DNA from 4 places in the Leeia sp. genome. Region 3 is predicted to be linked to each of the others. Evidence: predicted binding sites of a transcription regulator. Region 3 holds the regulator's gene; each other region holds the start of a gene.
What was found. The regulator sigma-54, encoded in region 3, starts transcription at its own class of promoters, with help from an activator protein. The targets are predictions, from matches to a motif close to CTGGCACGCTTCATGCTT.

Region 1 (4,290 bases), on a different contig from region 3:
TCGACCGGCACCGGGGTGCTGCCGCCCACCGGCACCACCTCGTGCTCCTGCAGCACCCGCAGCAGCCGGGCTTGCTGCGCCAGCGGCATGTCGCCGATTTCGTCCAGAAACAGGGTGCCGCCGTGGGCAGCGCGGATGCGGCCGGGGCAGCCTTCCTTGCGTGCACCGCTGAAGGCACCGGGCAGGTAGCCAAACAGCTCGGCTTCGATCAGGTTCTCCGGCAGGGTGGCGCAGTTCACCGCCACAAAGGGGCGGGCCTGGCGCGGGCCGGATTCATGGCAGGCCTTGGCAAACAATTCCTTGCCAACACCGGATTCGCCTTGCAGCAGCAGGGCGATGGGCTTGCCGAGCACACGGCGTGCCTTGCTGATGGCGGTTTGCAGCGCGGCATCTCCGCTATCCAGCCGGGTGAAGGCGTCCTGCGGCGGGGTGCTGCGGGCGGGTTCGGCTGCGACGATGCGCCGCGCGCCGCGTGCCAGCTCAACACGCAGGAAGACGCGCTGGCCGTTGTGGCGCAGCACAGGCATGGCTTCGCCGGGGTGCTGGCGGCCCCAAGCCACCAGATCGGCTACCCGAATCTGAAACACTTGCGTAACCGGAGTCAGGCCCAGGTCCGCCGGGACCAGGCCGAGCAGGGCAAGGCCCGCACGGTTGGCGCCACTGCAGCAGCCGTCTTCGGTGAGGGCAAGCACGCCTTCGGCCACGGTGCTGATGCCTTCCGGCAGCGGGTGGAAGCGCAGGCGGATGGCGTCGCCGTGGCGGGCTTCAAACAGCCGGTTTTCGATCATCTGCGCGGCAGCCCGTACCAGGCCAAAGGTGTGCGGGTGGCGGCATCGCTGTTCGCCGGAGATGTCCAGCACGCCGAGCAGGCGGCCCGTCGGGGCCATCACCGGGGCAGCGGCGCAGGTGAGGAAGCCGTTGCGCTCCAGAAAATGCTCGGCACCGTGGATGGCAATCGGTGCGCATTCGGCAATGGCGGTGCCGATGGCATTGGTGCCGCGCTGGTTCTCGTGCCAGGAGGCGCCCTGCATCAGCGCCACCCGCTCGGCGCGGCTGAGGAAATCCATGTCGCCCAGCGTTTGCAGCAGCACGCCGCGGTCGTCGGCCAGGATCACCATGCTGCCGCTGTCGCGGGTTTGCCCGTACAGGTATTCCATCACCGGTCGGGCGTGGGCCACCAGCTCGCTTTGCCGGTCGCTGGCGCGGGCTATCTGGCTGGCGTCGAGCTGCAGCGGGCTGGGCAGGCGGCCCACCGGGGCCAGCCCCGCCGCCAGGCAGCGTTGCCAGGAGCGTGACAGCATGGCCCCGACCAGATCTGCCGGGGGCGCTTCACCGTGCGCCAGATAGCGTTGCCGGGCGCGGCGCAGGTCCGGGCCCGTTTGGGCAGGCAACATGTCTCCTCCTTTGCGCCGGGCGCTGCGCGCGGGCGCTTGTGTCCGGTCTCACCGTGGTCGGTGGCCGCTGTTATGCAAGCTAAGGTACTGAAGCCAAAAGGAATAAACAAGCCCTACCGGTCAAATTGCCTGCCGGGTGTCCCATTTTGGGACAGTGTCCCGCTTCGGGACGTGTCAGGCTTGGGTGCCGTGGTGCTGCATTTTATGAATAACACTGATAAATCAGTGCCTTGCCATTCAGCCTTCGGCTGGTACGCATCTTGCCATGGTGGGTGCAGGTGTCATGACACATGACACTGCATACCTACAAGGAGGCGACACCATGATCTACGCTGCACCCGGTACGGCAGATGCCCTGGTCCAATACAAGGCCCGCTATGAAAACTTCATTGGTGGCGAATGGGTTCCGCCGGTCAAAGGCCAGTATTTTGACGTGATCACCCCGATCAGCGGCGCGCCCTATACCCAGGCCGCACGATCCACCGCGGAGGACATTGAGCTGGCGCTGGATGCCGCCCACGCCGCTGCCGAGCCATGGGGCAAGACCTCGGCGGGCGAACGCGCGCACATCCTGTTGAAGATTGCCGACCGCATCGAGGCCAATCTGGAGCGGCTGGCCTACGCCGAGACGGTGGACAACGGCAAGCCGATCCGCGAAACGCTGAACGCCGACATTCCGCTGGCGGTGGATCACTTCCGCTACTTTGCTGGTTGCGTACGTGCGCAGGAAGGCAGCATCAGCCAGATCGACGACAACACCGTGGCCTACCACTTCCACGAGCCGCTCGGCGTGGTGGCGCAGATCATCCCGTGGAATTTCCCCATCCTGATGGCCGCCTGGAAGCTGGCCCCGGCGCTGGCTGCCGGTAATGTGGTGGTACTCAAGCCTGCCGAATCCACCCCGGTCAGCATCTTGCTGCTGACCGAACTGATTGCCGACCTGCTGCCGCCGGGCGTGCTCAACATCGTCAACGGCTTTGGCCGCGAAGCCGGCATGCCGCTGGCGCAAAGCAAGCGCATCGCCAAGATTGCCTTCACCGGCTCCACCAGCACCGGCCGGGTGATTGCCCAGGCTGCTGCCAACAGCCTGATCCCTGCCACACTGGAGCTGGGTGGCAAGTCGCCCAACATCTTCTTTCCGGACGTGATGGCGGCAGACGACGACTACCTCGACAAGGCCATCGAAGGGCTGGTGCTGTTTGCCTTCAACCAGGGTGAAGTCTGCACCTGCCCCTCACGCGCCCTGATCCACGAATCCATCTACGACCGCTTCATGGAACGCTGCCTCGCCCGCATCGCCGCCATCAAGCAGGGCAACCCGCTGGACAGCGACACCATGATCGGCGCGCAAGCCTCCCGCGAGCAGCTCACCAAGATCACCTCCTACCTCGACCTGGGCGTGCAGGAAGGCGCGAAAGTGCTGATCGGCGGCAACCGGGCGCAACTGAGCGGCGCGCTGGCCGATGGTTACTACGTGCAGCCCACCGTGTTCCAGGGCCATAACAAGATGCGCATCTTTCAGGAAGAAATCTTCGGCCCGGTGCTGGCGGTGACCACTTTCAAGGACGAAGCCGACGCCCTGGAGATGGCCAACGACACCCTGTACGGGCTGGGAGCCGGGGTGTGGACCCGCAATGGCAACATCGCCTACCGCATGGGCCGCGCCATCAAGGCTGGCCGGGTGTGGACCAACTGCTACCACGCCTACCCGGCACATGCCGCCTTTGGCGGCTACAAGGAATCCGGCATCGGCCGCGAAACCCACAAGGACATGCTCGACCATTACCAGCAAACCAAGAACCTGCTGGTAAGTTACGCCGAGCAGAAGCTGGGCTTCTTCTGAGCGATGGTTTCGCAGAAGCCGTGATGGAAACCGGCCCCGCAAGGGGCCGGTATCACCCGCACCAGAACAACCCAACAGCACAGCCCAGCAGAGCGTAATCACCGCAGCACATTGCGCCATTGCCTTCCACCCAGGAGCCAACCATGGTCGACAAAGTGATCGCCACCCCCGCCGCGCTGGCGCTGATCGCCCACCTGCAGCACAAATACGGCCCGGATCTGATCTTCCACCAGTCCGGCGGCTGTTGCGACAACAGCGCCGCCAACTGCTACCTGCCCGGCGAGCTCACCATCGGCCCCGGCGACACCCACCTGGGCGACATCGGCGGCTGCCCCTTCTACATCAGCAGCTCCCAATACGAATACTGGAAACACACCCAGCTCATCATCGACGTGATCGACGGCACGGGCGGCACCTTCTCCCTCGAAGGCCCGGAAGGCAAAGCCTTCCACACCCGCTCCCGCGTCTTCACGGATGCGGAATGGGCGGAGGTGGTGGCTGGCGGGTGAATGCCGTGTGCTGAGATTGCCATCACCCAACAATGACCGCCTCAGCGTGGGCACGGAATGCTGAATCTGCCTTTCTTACGCTTAATTCTGCGAACAATGTCTTCGTGAAATTCAGATGCCCAGTCATCGTTTGGTGAGATGGACCGTTGTCGAGCAGACAGGCAATAGGCTTTGTTGATCGCCCCGTGCTCAAAGTGAAACAGGGCCAGGTATCGCAAGGCGTCGCCGGAATATGCACTACTAAGCTTGCCAGAAGAGGGGAGGCCTGCAATGTCATTCAGCATACGCAGCCCTTTCTCTTTGTCTTTGTCAAACCCTTTCCATTCGCAACCGAAAAAATAGTCATTGCCTTTATGCTCTCCCAAGAGGCACATGGCCAATTTATATTTGGCACTGTCGTCGTCCGGGTCAAGAGAGAGTTTGATGATCGCTGATTTTGAAAATGCAATGTTGTCTGAAATGGAAATGTTTTTGGGGAGGACGGAGCCGTAAATTTTATAGTGTTCCACCCACTCTTTGGATGTCATTCTTAACTGGCTGTCTG
Region 2 (4,290 bases), on a different contig from region 3:
TTGCTCAGCAACTTGCGGCTGCTCTTGCAACACCTCTTCCGGCGCGATATAGGGCTTACCCTCTGACACCGCGCGCAAACGGGTGGCACGCGCCAATAACGACAGGTACTGTGCCCGGTTCTCTTTCAAGGAAGACTGCACCCGCGTCGGGTCAATCTTCAGCATCAGCTCGCCTTGCTTGACGAACTGTCCCTCGCGCACATTGATCATCGACACGATGCCGCCATCCAGGCTCTGTATGACCTGTACTTCACGTGAGGGGACAACCTTGCCTTCCCCACGAGTGACCTCGTCCAGCTCAGCAATCGAAGCCCACACCAGAAAAGCCAGCACCACCAGCAGTGAGACCCAGATAATGGTACGGGAGCGACGTGGCTCGTGCGCCACAGCCGCCCAGTCCCCCTCCCCGACCAGCTCCTCATCCAGCACCTGCTGGTTGCGGGTGGCAAAGTCCAGATAACGGTCCAGCAGGCTACGGCGTGCGGAAGGTTGCGACTTGCTCATGCTCAGGCCCTCCCGATCCGGCCCTGCTGCAGGGCTTCCACCACCTGCGCCTTGGGTCCATCGGCCACCACCTGGCCACCGTCAATCACAATCAGTCGATCCACCAGGTCCAGCAAGGCCGTGCGATGTGTCACCAGCAACATGGTCTTGCCACTGGCCAGCACCTGTTTCAGACGCGCCTTCAGGCGCTCCTCACTGGTATGGTCCATACCATTGGTCGGCTCATCCAGAATCAGCATCGGCGGGTCGGACAGCAAGGCGCGCGCGACCGCCACCGCCTGACGCTGACCACCGGACAGCGACTCGCCACGCTCGCCAATCACCATGTCAAAACCGGAGGGGTGCAAGTATGCAAACTCGGACACACCGGCTACATCCGCAGCCACCAGTACGTTGTTGTCGTCGGCAAACGGCGCGCCCACTGCGATGTTTTCACGCAAGGTACCAAAAAACAGCACCACATCCTGCGGCACGTACCCTATTGCCCGACGCAGTTCAGCAGGGTCGATCTGCCGCACGTCGATACCATCCACCGTCACCGAGCCCTCAGTGGGCTGATACAGCCCGAGCAACAGCCGTTCAATGGTGGTCTTGCCCGAGCCAAGGCGGCCAATGATGGCCACCCGCTCCCCGGCACGGATGCGGAAAGACACTTTCTTCAGCACGGGGTTATCGCGCCCCGGATAGGCAAACGTCACATCACGGAATTCAATGTCACCCTTGAAATGACTGTGATGCAGAAAGTTGGCATCAGCAGGGCGCTCAACCGGCATCTTCATGTAGTTTTCAATCGAGCCCAGTGAAGTGCGGGCACCATGGTACTGCATCAACAAGCCCGCCACCTGTCCCAGTGGTGCCATGGCACGCCCCGAGATCATGCCAGCGGCAATGAGCCCCCCCATGGATAACTGCCCGTCCGTCATCAGATACACACCGGCAATGATGACCGCCACACTGACCAGCTGCTGAATAAATGAAGCAAAGTAAATGGTGGTGTTGGACATCAGCTTGAGCTTGCCATTCACCTGGGAGAGGAACACCGTAGCGCGCTCCCAGCGCCGCTGCACATCAGACTCTCCGCCCATGGCCTTCAAGGTTTCAATACCGACCAGGCTTTCCACCAGCGTCGCATTGCGTTGTGCCGTGGCACGCTGGGTGGTCTCGGTCAGCGCCTCCATCTTGGCCTGCGCCACAAAACCAAAGCCCACCACGATCACAATGCCTACCGTCACCGGCAGCAGCAGCCAGGGGTTGATCCAGACCAGCACCAGCAGGAACAGCAGCACAAAGGGCAAATCCACCAAGGTGGCCATGGAAGCGGATGCGATGAAATCACGCACCGACTCAAACGATCGCAGGTTGGCCACGAAGGAACCCACCGAAGGGGGGCGGTTCTCCATGCGGATGCCCAGCACACGCTCCATGATCAGGGAAGACAACTGCACATCAATGCGTTTACTGGCCACATCCAGCACGTAGCCCCGCAGTACGCGCATGGCAAAATCAAACACCAGCACCAGCAAGGCACCAATCGCCAGTACCCACAGGGTCTCCAGCGCGTGATTGGGCACCACCCGGTCGTAGACCGTCATGGAAAAAAGCGGAAATACCAAGGCAAATACGTTGACCAGCACCGAGCTCAACAGGGCATCCCGATACAGGTGCCGCGCTTCCAGCATGGCGCCCCAGAACCAGTGCCGCGCCCGGACGTGTCCCAGCTCAGGCGCACGGTGGTCGAAACGAAACTTGGGACGGACAAAGGCGACTTGACCGGTATAGCGGGCCGACAGCATGTCCAGCGGCATGGTTTCCATACCCCCCGGAACCTCCGGGTAGCTGACCTTGGCATGACCATCCGCTGTAACTTCGTGCAGCAGACAGGCTTGCCGCCCATCCAGCAACAGAATGGCCGGCAACAGGGTATTGGCAATGTCCTTCAGGGGACGACGGATCACCCGTGCACTCAGCCCCCCACGGCCGGCAGCACGGGCCAGCAGACCCGGGGTCAGCCGGTTATTCACCAGGGGCAGTCCCGCGGACAAGGCCTCACGTGAGAGGGGGTTACCATGCAGCTTGGTCAGTTCAACCAGACAATCGAGCAGCGGGTCAAAGTGGGACTGGTTGTCACCAACGTGCCATGAACTCATCGGGTCATTTCTTCCGGCGTTGTATGGATGGTGCATGCTAACTGGACAGTCTTGGATGCTACCATCAGTCAGATCAATAATAGCAGCACCGGCATGATGCATGCTTGTTAAACATTGTTGCGGAAATGGGAATGATCGCCAACTTGAAACTGCAAGGCGGGAGCATGACGGACCCGGTATGGCTGTGCACCGAGGGTAAAACCACACAGGCCCTCACCGACTGGGTACGGGAAACCGGTATTCCATTGTACTGGCGATGCGGCCAGGGTACCTGTGGCGCCTGTGCGGTTCACCTGCATTACCCGGATGAAGCGACGCCACGGATCATCAAACTGAGCGGGAAGGAACGCAATGTCCTGCTGCGCCACGGCAAACTCACGGCAGAGCAGCATGCCGCAGAAACGCTATTGCAGACACCGCAATTGTGGCGATTGGCCTGCCATGTGATGGTGCAGCCCGGAGAAGCGCTGGAGGTCAGCTGGTAGTCAGGCGCAAGCCATCCCAGGCGAAGTCCATGCCGTCGGGCAACTGCGTGCGCAGTGCATTGGCATCAATGTCGTGAGTCATGTGAATGAACCAGGTTTGCTGCGCCTGAATGCGGCTTGCTGCCACCACGGCCTCATCCAGGCTCATGTGGGTGTGATGGGGGCGCTGCCGCAAGCAATCCAGAAACAGCAGCTCCAGGCCCTCCAGCAGCGGCCAGCTAGACTCCGGAATGGTCGAGACATCGGTCAGCCAGGCTACCTTGCCCACCCGATAGCCGAGAATAGGCCAGTTGCCATGTAGCAACGGAATAGGCGTCACCTGTACCCCTTGTACGGTAAAGGGGGCTTCAACCGGGTTTAGCGTCAATACCGGACGTTCCCAATGGGCAGTAGGTGGTAGCGTCACGTAGCCAAAGCGCTCTTCAATATTGCGCATGGTGAACGGATTGCCATACACCGGGATGGCTTGTTGCTGACGAAAGCAGAACGCGCGCAGGTCATCAATGCCATTGAGGTGGTCGGCATGGGGATGGGTATACAGCACCGCATCGACCCGGCTGACCTTCTCTCGCAGCATCTGAGTGCGCATGTCAGGACCGGTATCCACCAGCAGCTGCACGCCTTGGTGCTCAATCAAGCACGAAGCTCGGCTGCGCAGGTTACGCGGATGGGCCTCCGTACATACCGGGCAGGTGCAGGCAACAACCGGCGTACCCGCCGAAGAGCCTGCGCCCAGCACCAGGGCAGAGGTCATGCGGCCGCCCTGGCATGGTGGAACAGCCGGAAGAAATTATCGGTCGTCACCGAAGCGATGGTCGTCAACGGTACATTCCGCAGTACCGCGATTTCCTCAGCCACATGGCGCACCAGTGCCGGGTGATTCAGCTTGCCACGGAACGGTACCGGGGCCAGATAAGGCGCGTCCGTCTCGATCAGCATGCGCTCAAGCGGAATGCTTTGGGCCACCGCCTTGAGCTCCACCGCCTTCTTGAAGGTGACGATACCGGAGAAGGAAATATAAAAGCCCATCTCCATGGCCTGATCGGCAACCGACTGGCTCTCGGTAAAGCAGTGCAATACCCCGCCGACTTCACTCGCCCGCTCTTCACGCATCAGCCGCAAGGTATCCTCTGCCGCACTGCGGGTATGAATGA
Region 3 (4,290 bases):
ACGGAAGCACCGCTGCAGCTGGTGCAGGGCAGCAGCAGGGTGGATGCCGTAGGGATGGTGATGGATCAGCAGGCGCGCAAGATCACCTTGAAACATCATGTGAGGGCAAATTATGTACAAGCGAAGTAAGGGGTGGCTGGCGTCCGCCTGTGGCCTGATGTTGCTGTCGCTATGGGCGCACGCCGAGACGGCTGACCGGGACAAACCCATCAATATCCAGGCAGATACCGTGACGCTGGACATGAACAAGGGTACCCGGCAGTTTATTGGCAATGTCCTGATCGTGCAGGGCACCCTGCGGGTGCAGGCCGAGCGGATTGATGTGACCACCAATGATGTGGGCGACATGAAAGCCGTTGGCGTGGGCCGGCCGGTGCAGTTCCGCCAGAAGCAGGACAATGTGGATGAGTATGTGGAAGGGTATGGCGACCGGATGGAGTACGACAGCGCCAAGAACCAGCTGCAACTGCTGGGCAACGCCCGGGTGAAGCGGGGGCTGGATGAGGTGAAAGGGTCCAGCATCTTTTATGACTCGGTCACGCAGCAATATTCCGTCAAAGGCGGCGCCAGTACCACCACCAGCCCTGAAGGGGGCGGCCGGGTCACGGTGACCATTACGCCGAAGCCGCGCCCCGCTGCGCCAGCTGCGACCCCGACGCCCGCTCCGGCACCCCAATGACAGCCGGGCGCAGGGGCCCGCATACTGGTATGATGATTTCATGAGCAAGCTGCGCGCAGAACAATTGCAGAAACGCTACCGCGGACGCACCGTGGTGCATGATGTCAGCCTCTCGGTAGAGAGTGGCGAGGTGGTCGGTCTGCTGGGCCCCAATGGGGCAGGCAAAACCACCAGCTTCTACATGATCATCGGTCTGGTGCCCGCCAATGGCGGGGCGGTGTATCTGGACGACAAGGACATGCGCCACTGGCCGATTCACCGCCGGGCGCGTGCCGGGCTGGGCTATTTGCCGCAGGAGGCTTCCATTTTCCGCCGCATGACGGTGGCGGAAAACGTGCTGTCCATTCTGGAGCTGCACGAGCCCAACGAAAAGAAGCGTATGGCACGGCTGGAAACCCTGCTTGGCGAGCTGCACGTGACCCACTTGCGTGACCAGATGCCACAGAGCCTGTCAGGGGGGGAGCGCCGACGGGTGGAGATCGTGCGGGCACTGGCCAGCAACCCCAAGTTCATCTTGCTGGATGAGCCGTTCAACGGTGTGGACCCGATCGCCGTGGCCGATGTGCAGCGGATGATCGGTTTTCTCAAGGATCGCGGCATTGGCGTGCTGATCACCGACCACAAGGTGCGTGAAACGCTGGATATCTGCGACCGGGCCTATATCATCGCCGAAGGCAAGGTGCTGGCCGATGGTCACCCGGAGCAGCTGGTTGCCAATGAGGCGGTCCGCAAGGTGTATCTGGGTGAAAGCTTCACCCTGTAGCGGGCAGCAATGAAACCGACCCTGCAACTCAAGCTGTCACAACAGCTGACCCTGACACCGCAGCTGCAACAGGCCATCCGCTTGCTGCAGCTCTCCACGCTGGACATGCAGCAGGAGCTCGATCAGTTCATCGAACTCAACCCGATGCTGGAACGGGCTGATGGGCCGGATGATGTTGCGGAGCCTGTGGCGGAAGGCGATTCGGTCGAGCTGAATGACGCCTGGCAAGCCGCAGGCGAGGCACTGGGCGAGCTGAGCTGGGCCGCTGCGGGCAATGGCAGCCCGGACGATGAGGATGAAGAGCGGGACTGGATGCAGCAAACGCCGGAGTCCATCTCCCTGCGCGAGCATCTGCTGGCCCAGCTGGGGGAGATGAAGCTGCCCCAGCGCGATGCAGTATTGGCCAGCCTGATCGTGGAGGCGCTGGATGAGGACGGCTACCTGCTGGGCGGGCTGGAGGAGCTGATCGACCTGGGTCCGGACGAATGGGAGGTCGACGAAGAGGAATGGCGCATCGCGCTGCGCTATGTGCAGCATTGTGAGCCCGCAGGAGTCGCCGCCCGCGCATTGCCTGAATGTCTGCAACTGCAACTGCTGCGTCTGCCGGATTCCGACGTACGGCAGATGGCCCTGACCTTGGTACTTGATCATCTGGACTTGCTAGGTGCGCGAGACTATACCAAACTGAAGAGACGGCTACAGTGCGATGACGACATGCTGCGGCAGGTGCAACAGCTGATCGGCAGCCTGGATCCGAAGCCGGGGCGCCCCTTTTCGACGGAGAAACCACGCTATGTGGTGCCGGATGTGGTGGTGGTCAAGCAAAAAGGTAAATGGGTGGCGCATTTGAATGCCGATGCCGTCCCCAAGCTGAAAGTGAACCAGTTGTACGCCAGTATCCTGACCCAACATCGCGGTGCCGACGGCAAGGGCTTGCAGGAGCAACTGCAGGAGGCGCGCTGGATGGTGAAAAACGTGCAGCAGCGTTTTGCCACCATTCTTCGGGTATCGCGAGCCATCGTTGAGCGGCAGTGGCGTTTCTTCGAGCATGGTGACGTGGGCATGGTCCCCTTGGTGCTGCGCGAGATTGCAGACGAGCTGGACTTGCACGAATCGACTGTCTCCCGTGTCACCAACCAGAAATATTTGCTGTCCCCCCGCGGAATTTTTGAACTCAAGTACTTCTTTGGCAGTCGATTAGAGACAGATACCGGTGGTGCCTGTTCGGCCACAGCCATACGGGCGCTGATCAAGCAATTGATACAAGCGGAGGACCCAGCCAGACCCTTGAGTGATAGTCAGTTGTCGGACATGTTGGCAAATCAGGGGGTAGTGGTTGCTCGCCGCACGGTGGCGAAATACCGTGAAGCGATGCACATTGCACCCGTCAATCTGCGCAAGGCGCTATAGGGCAGAGCCGGTTGAGCGGTGTCTGACCCGAGTTTTCCCCAGGAGGTAAACCATGAATCTGACCATGAGCGGACACCATCTTGAGATCACCCCGGCCATCCGGGAATACATGACCTCCAAGCTGACGCGGGTGACGCGCCACTTTGATCATGTGCTGGACGTGAATGTGATCATGTCGGTGGACAAACTGGTCCAGAAAGTGGAGGCCACGCTCCATGTGCGCGGTAACGACATCTTTGCCGAATCAAGCGACAGTGATCTGTACGCAGCCATTGACGCCCTGATCGACAAGCTGGACCGTCAGGTCCTGAAACACAAGGAAAAGCGGGCTGATCGTCGCCATGATGGCGGTTCGTTGAAGCATCTCCATGGTGAGGCGGCTGAATAAGCGTCGCGCCGAAGCGGTGCAAACAGGAGTACAATGCCACGGCGAGGCAGGGGTTCCCTGCCTCGCCGTTTTGTTTTGCACCGTACCCGAGGGGGATGCCCTCCCGAGGTGGAGCGTGCCGCCCACTGGCGAGCCTAATTCATGAGTTTTTTACACAAGATATTGCGTCCCGGCCATGTTGTGCTGGATCTGGATGTCAGCAGCAAGAAGCGGGTGTTTGAGCAGGTTGGCCTGCTGGCCGAGAATGACTACCAGATTGCCCGCAGCAAGGTGACAGACAGCCTGTTTGACCGGGAAAAACTGGGGTCAACCGGTCTTGGACAAGGTGTGGCCATTCCGCATGGACGGATCAAGGGTCTGAAAGAGGCGGTCGGCATTTTCGTGCGTCTGAAGGCGGCCATCCCGTTCGATGCTCCGGATGGCAAGCCGGTGCAACTGCTGTTTGTGCTGCTGGTGCCGGATCATGCCAGCGAGCTGCATTTGCAGATCCTGGGCGAGCTGGCTGAGCTGTTCTGTAGCCGTGCGCTGCGCGAGCAATTGCTGCAGTCGGCGGACCCGGACCAGGTTTACCGCATGCTCAGTGGACAGGAATGATCCATGCCTCGTATCAGCGTTGCCCAACTGTATGACGACAATCGTGAGAAGCTCGATCTCAGCTGGGTTGCGGGGCGCTCCGCCACCGATAGCAGCCTGTCGAATGACGACGTAGACCGTGCTTCGCTGGCCCTGGTAGGCCACCTGAACTTCATTCACCCCAACCGCATCCAGGTGCTGGGTCTGGCGGAGATGAACTATCTGCGCAGCTTGAACTTTCCCTCGCTGCATGCTTCCATTACCCGCTTGTTTGCCAACCCGATGGCGGCCATGATCGTCGCCAATGGCGAACAGGTACCGCCCATCCTGATCGAATTCTGCGAAAAGCATCAGATCCCGTTGCTGTCCTCCCCGGAGCACAGCCCCTACCTGATGGATGTCTTGCGGGCCTATCTGGCCAAAGCCCTGGCGGTGTCGACGACCCTGCACGGCGTATTCCTGGATGTGCTTGAAGTG
Region 4 (4,290 bases), on a different contig from region 3:
CCCAAGCCATTGCCCGCCAGCTGCGCCTGCGCAACCTCGGCGGCATGATCCTGATCGACTTCATCGACATGGACAACCCGGAGCACCGGCAGACGGTACTGCAGGAGCTCAGCAAGGCGATGGCGCGCGACCGCACCCGGGTGACGGTGAACGGCTTCACCAATCTGGGGCTGGTGGAGCTGACCCGCAAGCGCACCCGCGAGAGCCTGGCGCATATCCTGTGCGAACCCTGCCCGACCTGTCAGGGACGAGGCGAAATCAAGACCGCACAGACCATGTGTTACGAGATCCTGCGCGAGATCCTGCGCGAAGCGCGCCAGTTCAATGCGCGGGAATACCGCATCCTTGCCTCGCAAGGCGTAATCGACCTGTTTCTGGATGAGGAATCACAAAGCCTTGCCCAGCTGGCCGATTTCATCGGCAAGCCGATCCGCCTGCAGGTCGAGAGTCAATACAATCAGGAACAATACGACGTGGTGCTGGCATGAAACCCGGAAAAACCGGACTGACCCGACTGATACACGCTTTTGGTTACTCCATCGACGGCTTCAAGGCGGGTTGGCGGCGCGAGTCGGCCATCCGTCAGGAGATGGTGGCGATTGTGCTGCTGCTGCCCCTCGGCCTGTGGCTACCAGTCAGCATTCCGCTGAAGCTGGGCCTGCTGGCCACCACCCTCTCGGTACTGGTCATCGAGCTGCTCAACTCCGCCATTGAGGCAGTGGTTGACCTCGCTTCGCCCGAGCGGCACGACCTCGCCAAGCTGGCCAAAGACCTTGGCAGTGCCGCCGTACTGGTGGCGCTGGTGATCTGCCTCGCCTGCTGGAGCTACGCGCTGTGGCTTGCGTTTGGCCATCGCTAAGCCTATAGTGGGACCATGGTCGTAGCCGCTGTGCCACGGCCATGCGTGGCCTGCCGGGCACTTTCTGCCCGCTGAGCGGTCCCAGCCTTTGACCCTCATCCGGAGTTCGCCATGAACCTTACCACTCCCCGTTTGCTCTTGGCACTGCTGCTCAGCAGTGGCCTGTTGCTTGGCTGTGCCTCCAGCAAATCAGGCAATGTCTACAGCGCTGGCAGTGCGCGTACCGCGCAGACTGTGGAATTCGGCGTGGTGCAAAATGTGCGCCAGGTGGTCATTGAGGGCAGCAATAGCGGCGTGGGTGCCGCTGGGGGAGCAGTGATCGGTGGTATTGCGGGCAGCCATGTCGGCAAGGGCAGTGGCCAGACCGTCGGTGCCGTGGTCGGTGGCATTCTGGGTGGCCTTGCCGGGAGTGCTGCGGAGCGTGCTGCGACCAAGCGGGACGGCCTCGAGATCACGGTAAAGCTCGACAGCGGCCGCATGATTGCCATTGTGCAGGAAGCCGATCAGGCCTTCCGGATTGGCGACAAGGTGCAAGTCCTCAGCGGGGGCGGCGAAGCCCGCGTGACCCCACGCTAGACACACCAGCGTCCTTTGCATCATCGCTGGTAACGCGGGTGGCATGCGAATTGCAGTAACAGGGCTCCACCAGTCCCTGGATGTGCCATGCCCCCCTCACCAATCCGGGTCCTGCTGACCCACGACAGTGACCATCCACGGCCAGACTTACAAGCTGCACTGGAAGTCATGGGGTATACCGTGCAAATGCTGGCCAGCCCTGAGTCCAGCCTGCTGGAGCACGTCAGCCGCAATCAACCCGACCTTCTTCTCATCGTCAGCAGTCATCCCTCTACACTGCTCTTGTCGCAACTGGAGCAGGTGACGCGTGACCACCCCCTCCCGGTACTGCTTTTGGCGCAACGTGGTGATTCCCACTGTATGCGCACAGCAGTGCATGCCGGGGTTGCGCTATATGCACTTGAGCAGGATAAACCATCCGGCCTGGCACCCTTGCTGGAGATGGCATGTGTATCGTTCGAGTTCACGCAGCAGCTCAAGGATCGCCTGAGCGGGCTCGAGCAGCAATTGGCAGATCGCAAAATCATTGAGAAGGCCAAAGGCCTGCTCATGATGCGTCGCGGCCTTCAGGAAGCCGAGGCGTACGCCCTGTTGCGCACAGAAGCCATGCGCTGTGGGCTGCGCTTGGTCGAGCTCTCCCGGCAGTTACTCCAAAGTTCAGCTCTGCTTGGGGATTCTTAAACGCAGTGGTCTCAATTCCTCATGATACAAAATAGTGCATCATCGCACTGCTGCGGTGCACAAATCATGCACTACGTGACACTCACGTCACCTTCTGTGCGGTTTTCAGCACTGGCACACCCCTTGCTATATCTCCATCAGACAGCGCAACGGCGCGCAGTCAAAAACTGATGCACCGGGGACCAAAGGCGGTCCTCGGCACACGGACAACGGCGTCCTCACCCGTTCCACACGGGGAGGACGCCGTTTTTTTGTACTGACCGGGGGAATTACCCCATGGAGAATACCAATGGACAGGACATTCTGGCGCGCCGGGCACACGCCCACTTTGTTTTCGGCTTTTCTGTATTTCGATCTGAGCTTCATGGTGTGGTATCTGCTGGGTCCGCTACAGGTACCCATCGCACAAAGCTTGCACCTCAATACCCAGCAGCGAGGCCTGATGGTCGCCACCCCCATTCTGGCTGGAGCCTTGTTACGCCTGCTTATGGGCGTCATCGTCGATCATCTGGGTGCCAAGCGCACCGGCACCATTGCCCAGCTACTGGTCATCCTGTCCCTGGCTGGTGCATGGACAGTCGGCATCACGTCCTATGCCCACATCCTGCTGCTGGGCGTACTGCTGGGGATTGCGGGTGCATCCTTCGCAGTGGCGCTGCCTCTGGCATCCCGCTGGTATCCACCACAACACCAGGGCACCGCCATGGGCATCGCTGGAGCAGGTAACTCCGGCACGGTGTTGGCCGCCCTGTTTGCACCTGCGGTAGCGGCTAGCTTTGGCTGGAATGCGGTGTTTGGACTGGCTTGTCTTCCCCTGCTGCTGGTACTTGCCCTGTACGTGTTGCTGGCCAAAGATGCCCCTGGCCCTCGCACCACCAAACGGTTATCAGACTATCTGGCTGTGCTCAAGGAAAAGGATGCCTGGTGGTTCATGTTCTTCTACGCCATGACCTTTGGTGGCTTCTCGGGCTTTGCGAGTGCACTACCCGGGTATTTTCATGACCAGTTCGGCTTTGAAGCCAAGACGGCCGGTCTGTATACCGCTGCCTGCGTGCTGGCCGGATCCATCATGCGTCCGTTGGGTGGCTTGCTGGCCGACAAAATGGGCGGCACGCGCTCCTTACTGGGGGTATACGGCGCCTGCAGCATCCTGATTGCTGCCGCCGGCTTCAACCAAGGGGGGGCCAGCCTGTCTCTGCTGCTGTTCATCCTGGCCATGTTATGCCTGGGCGCAGGTAATGGCGCAGTCTTTCAGCTGGTTCCACAGCGCTTTGCCAAGGAAATCGGGGTCATGACGGGATTGATCGGGATGGCCGGCGGTGTCGGTGGCTTTGCGTTGGCGGCCAGTCTGGGCTTCATCAAGCAGTCCACGGGTGGCTATGCAGCGGGCCTGTGGCTATTTGCAGCCTTATGTGCCGCGGCCTGGTTAAGTCTGGCAGGCGTCAAGCAACGTTGGCGGTCCAACTGGTCCGTCGCCACGGCCCGCGTGTAAAGGAGCGCATGATGAGCATGACTGCTGTTGCTTCTGCCGCTAAACCCCGGCTGGTGCTGGTCGGAAACGGCATGGCAGGCATCCGTACCCTGGAAGAGCTGCTAAAGCTTGCACCCGACATGTACAACATTACGGTATTTGGGGCCGAGCCACACCCCAACTACAACCGTATCCTGCTCTCGCCTGTGCTCGCAGGCGAGCAGGAGTTCAAGGATATCATTCTCAATCCGCGAGAGTGGTACACCGAGCATGGCATCAAGCTGCATACGGGCAAAGCCATTGTCCGTATAGACCGTGTCCGGCGCCAGGTTTTGACCGAGGATGGCCTCAGCACGCCTTATGACCGACTGCTGCTGGCCACCGGCTCTACTCCGTTCATCCTGCCAGTACCTGGCAAGAACCTGAATGGGGTCATCAGTTACCGTGACATCCACGACACCGAGCGCATGATGGAGGCCGCCCTTACCCGCAAGCATGCGGTGGTCATCGGCGGGGGGCTGCTTGGGCTTGAGGCCGCCAACGGCCTGAAACTGCGTGGCATGGAAGTCACGGTAGTGCATTTGTCCGACTGGTTGCTGGACCGGCAACTGGATCCAACCGCAGGACTGATGCTGCGTGAAGAGCTGGAGCGGCGTGATATCCGCTTCCTGATGGGGCACCAGACCGAAGCGTTGCTGGGGGA

Region 1: adh (aldehyde dehydrogenase) is a predicted target of sigma-54. The motif match lies at 1,643-1,660, and genes of this name have one in related genera.
Region 2: ACE3O2_RS10950 (2Fe-2S iron-sulfur cluster-binding protein) is a predicted target of sigma-54. The motif match lies at 2,740-2,757, and genes of this name have one in related genera.
Region 4: ACE3O2_RS04970 (nitrate/nitrite transporter) is a predicted target of sigma-54. The motif match lies at 2,228-2,245, and genes of this name have one in related genera.

The regions. Positions count from the first base shown of each region.
Region 1 covers NZ_JAYREC010000001.1:60,729-65,018, reverse strand. Annotated here, with positions in the region: gene ACE3O2_RS00485 (sigma-54-dependent Fis family transcriptional regulator) at 1-1,394, opposite strand, end outside; gene adh (aldehyde dehydrogenase) at 1,717-3,237, shown strand; gene ACE3O2_RS00475 (DUF779 domain-containing protein) at 3,381-3,746, shown strand; gene ACE3O2_RS00470 (hypothetical protein) at 3,788-4,290, opposite strand, start outside.
Region 2 covers NZ_JAYREC010000004.1:3,150-7,439, forward strand. Annotated here, with positions in the region: gene ACE3O2_RS10940 (HlyD family type I secretion periplasmic adaptor subunit) at 1-504, opposite strand, end outside; gene ACE3O2_RS10945 (type I secretion system permease/ATPase) at 507-2,651, opposite strand; gene ACE3O2_RS10950 (2Fe-2S iron-sulfur cluster-binding protein) at 2,783-3,136, shown strand; gene ACE3O2_RS10955 (MBL fold metallo-hydrolase) at 3,126-3,890, opposite strand; gene ACE3O2_RS10960 (TatD family hydrolase) at 3,887-4,290, opposite strand, start outside.
Region 3 covers NZ_JAYREC010000007.1:108,005-112,294, forward strand. Annotated here, with positions in the region: gene lptC (LPS export ABC transporter periplasmic protein LptC) at 1-129, shown strand, start outside; gene lptA (lipopolysaccharide transport periplasmic protein LptA) at 113-679, shown strand; gene lptB (LPS export ABC transporter ATP-binding protein) at 720-1,442, shown strand; gene ACE3O2_RS16605 (RNA polymerase factor sigma-54) at 1,452-2,852, shown strand; gene hpf (ribosome hibernation-promoting factor, HPF/YfiA family) at 2,905-3,240, shown strand; gene ACE3O2_RS16615 (PTS sugar transporter subunit IIA) at 3,382-3,834, shown strand; gene hprK (HPr(Ser) kinase/phosphatase) at 3,838-4,290, shown strand, end outside.
Region 4 covers NZ_JAYREC010000001.1:898,062-902,351, forward strand. Annotated here, with positions in the region: gene rng (ribonuclease G) at 1-488, shown strand, start outside; gene ACE3O2_RS04955 (diacylglycerol kinase) at 485-859, shown strand; gene ACE3O2_RS04960 (glycine zipper 2TM domain-containing protein) at 971-1,435, shown strand; gene ACE3O2_RS04965 (ANTAR domain-containing response regulator) at 1,622-2,116, shown strand; gene ACE3O2_RS04970 (nitrate/nitrite transporter) at 2,406-3,608, shown strand; gene nirB (nitrite reductase large subunit NirB) at 3,626-4,290, shown strand, end outside.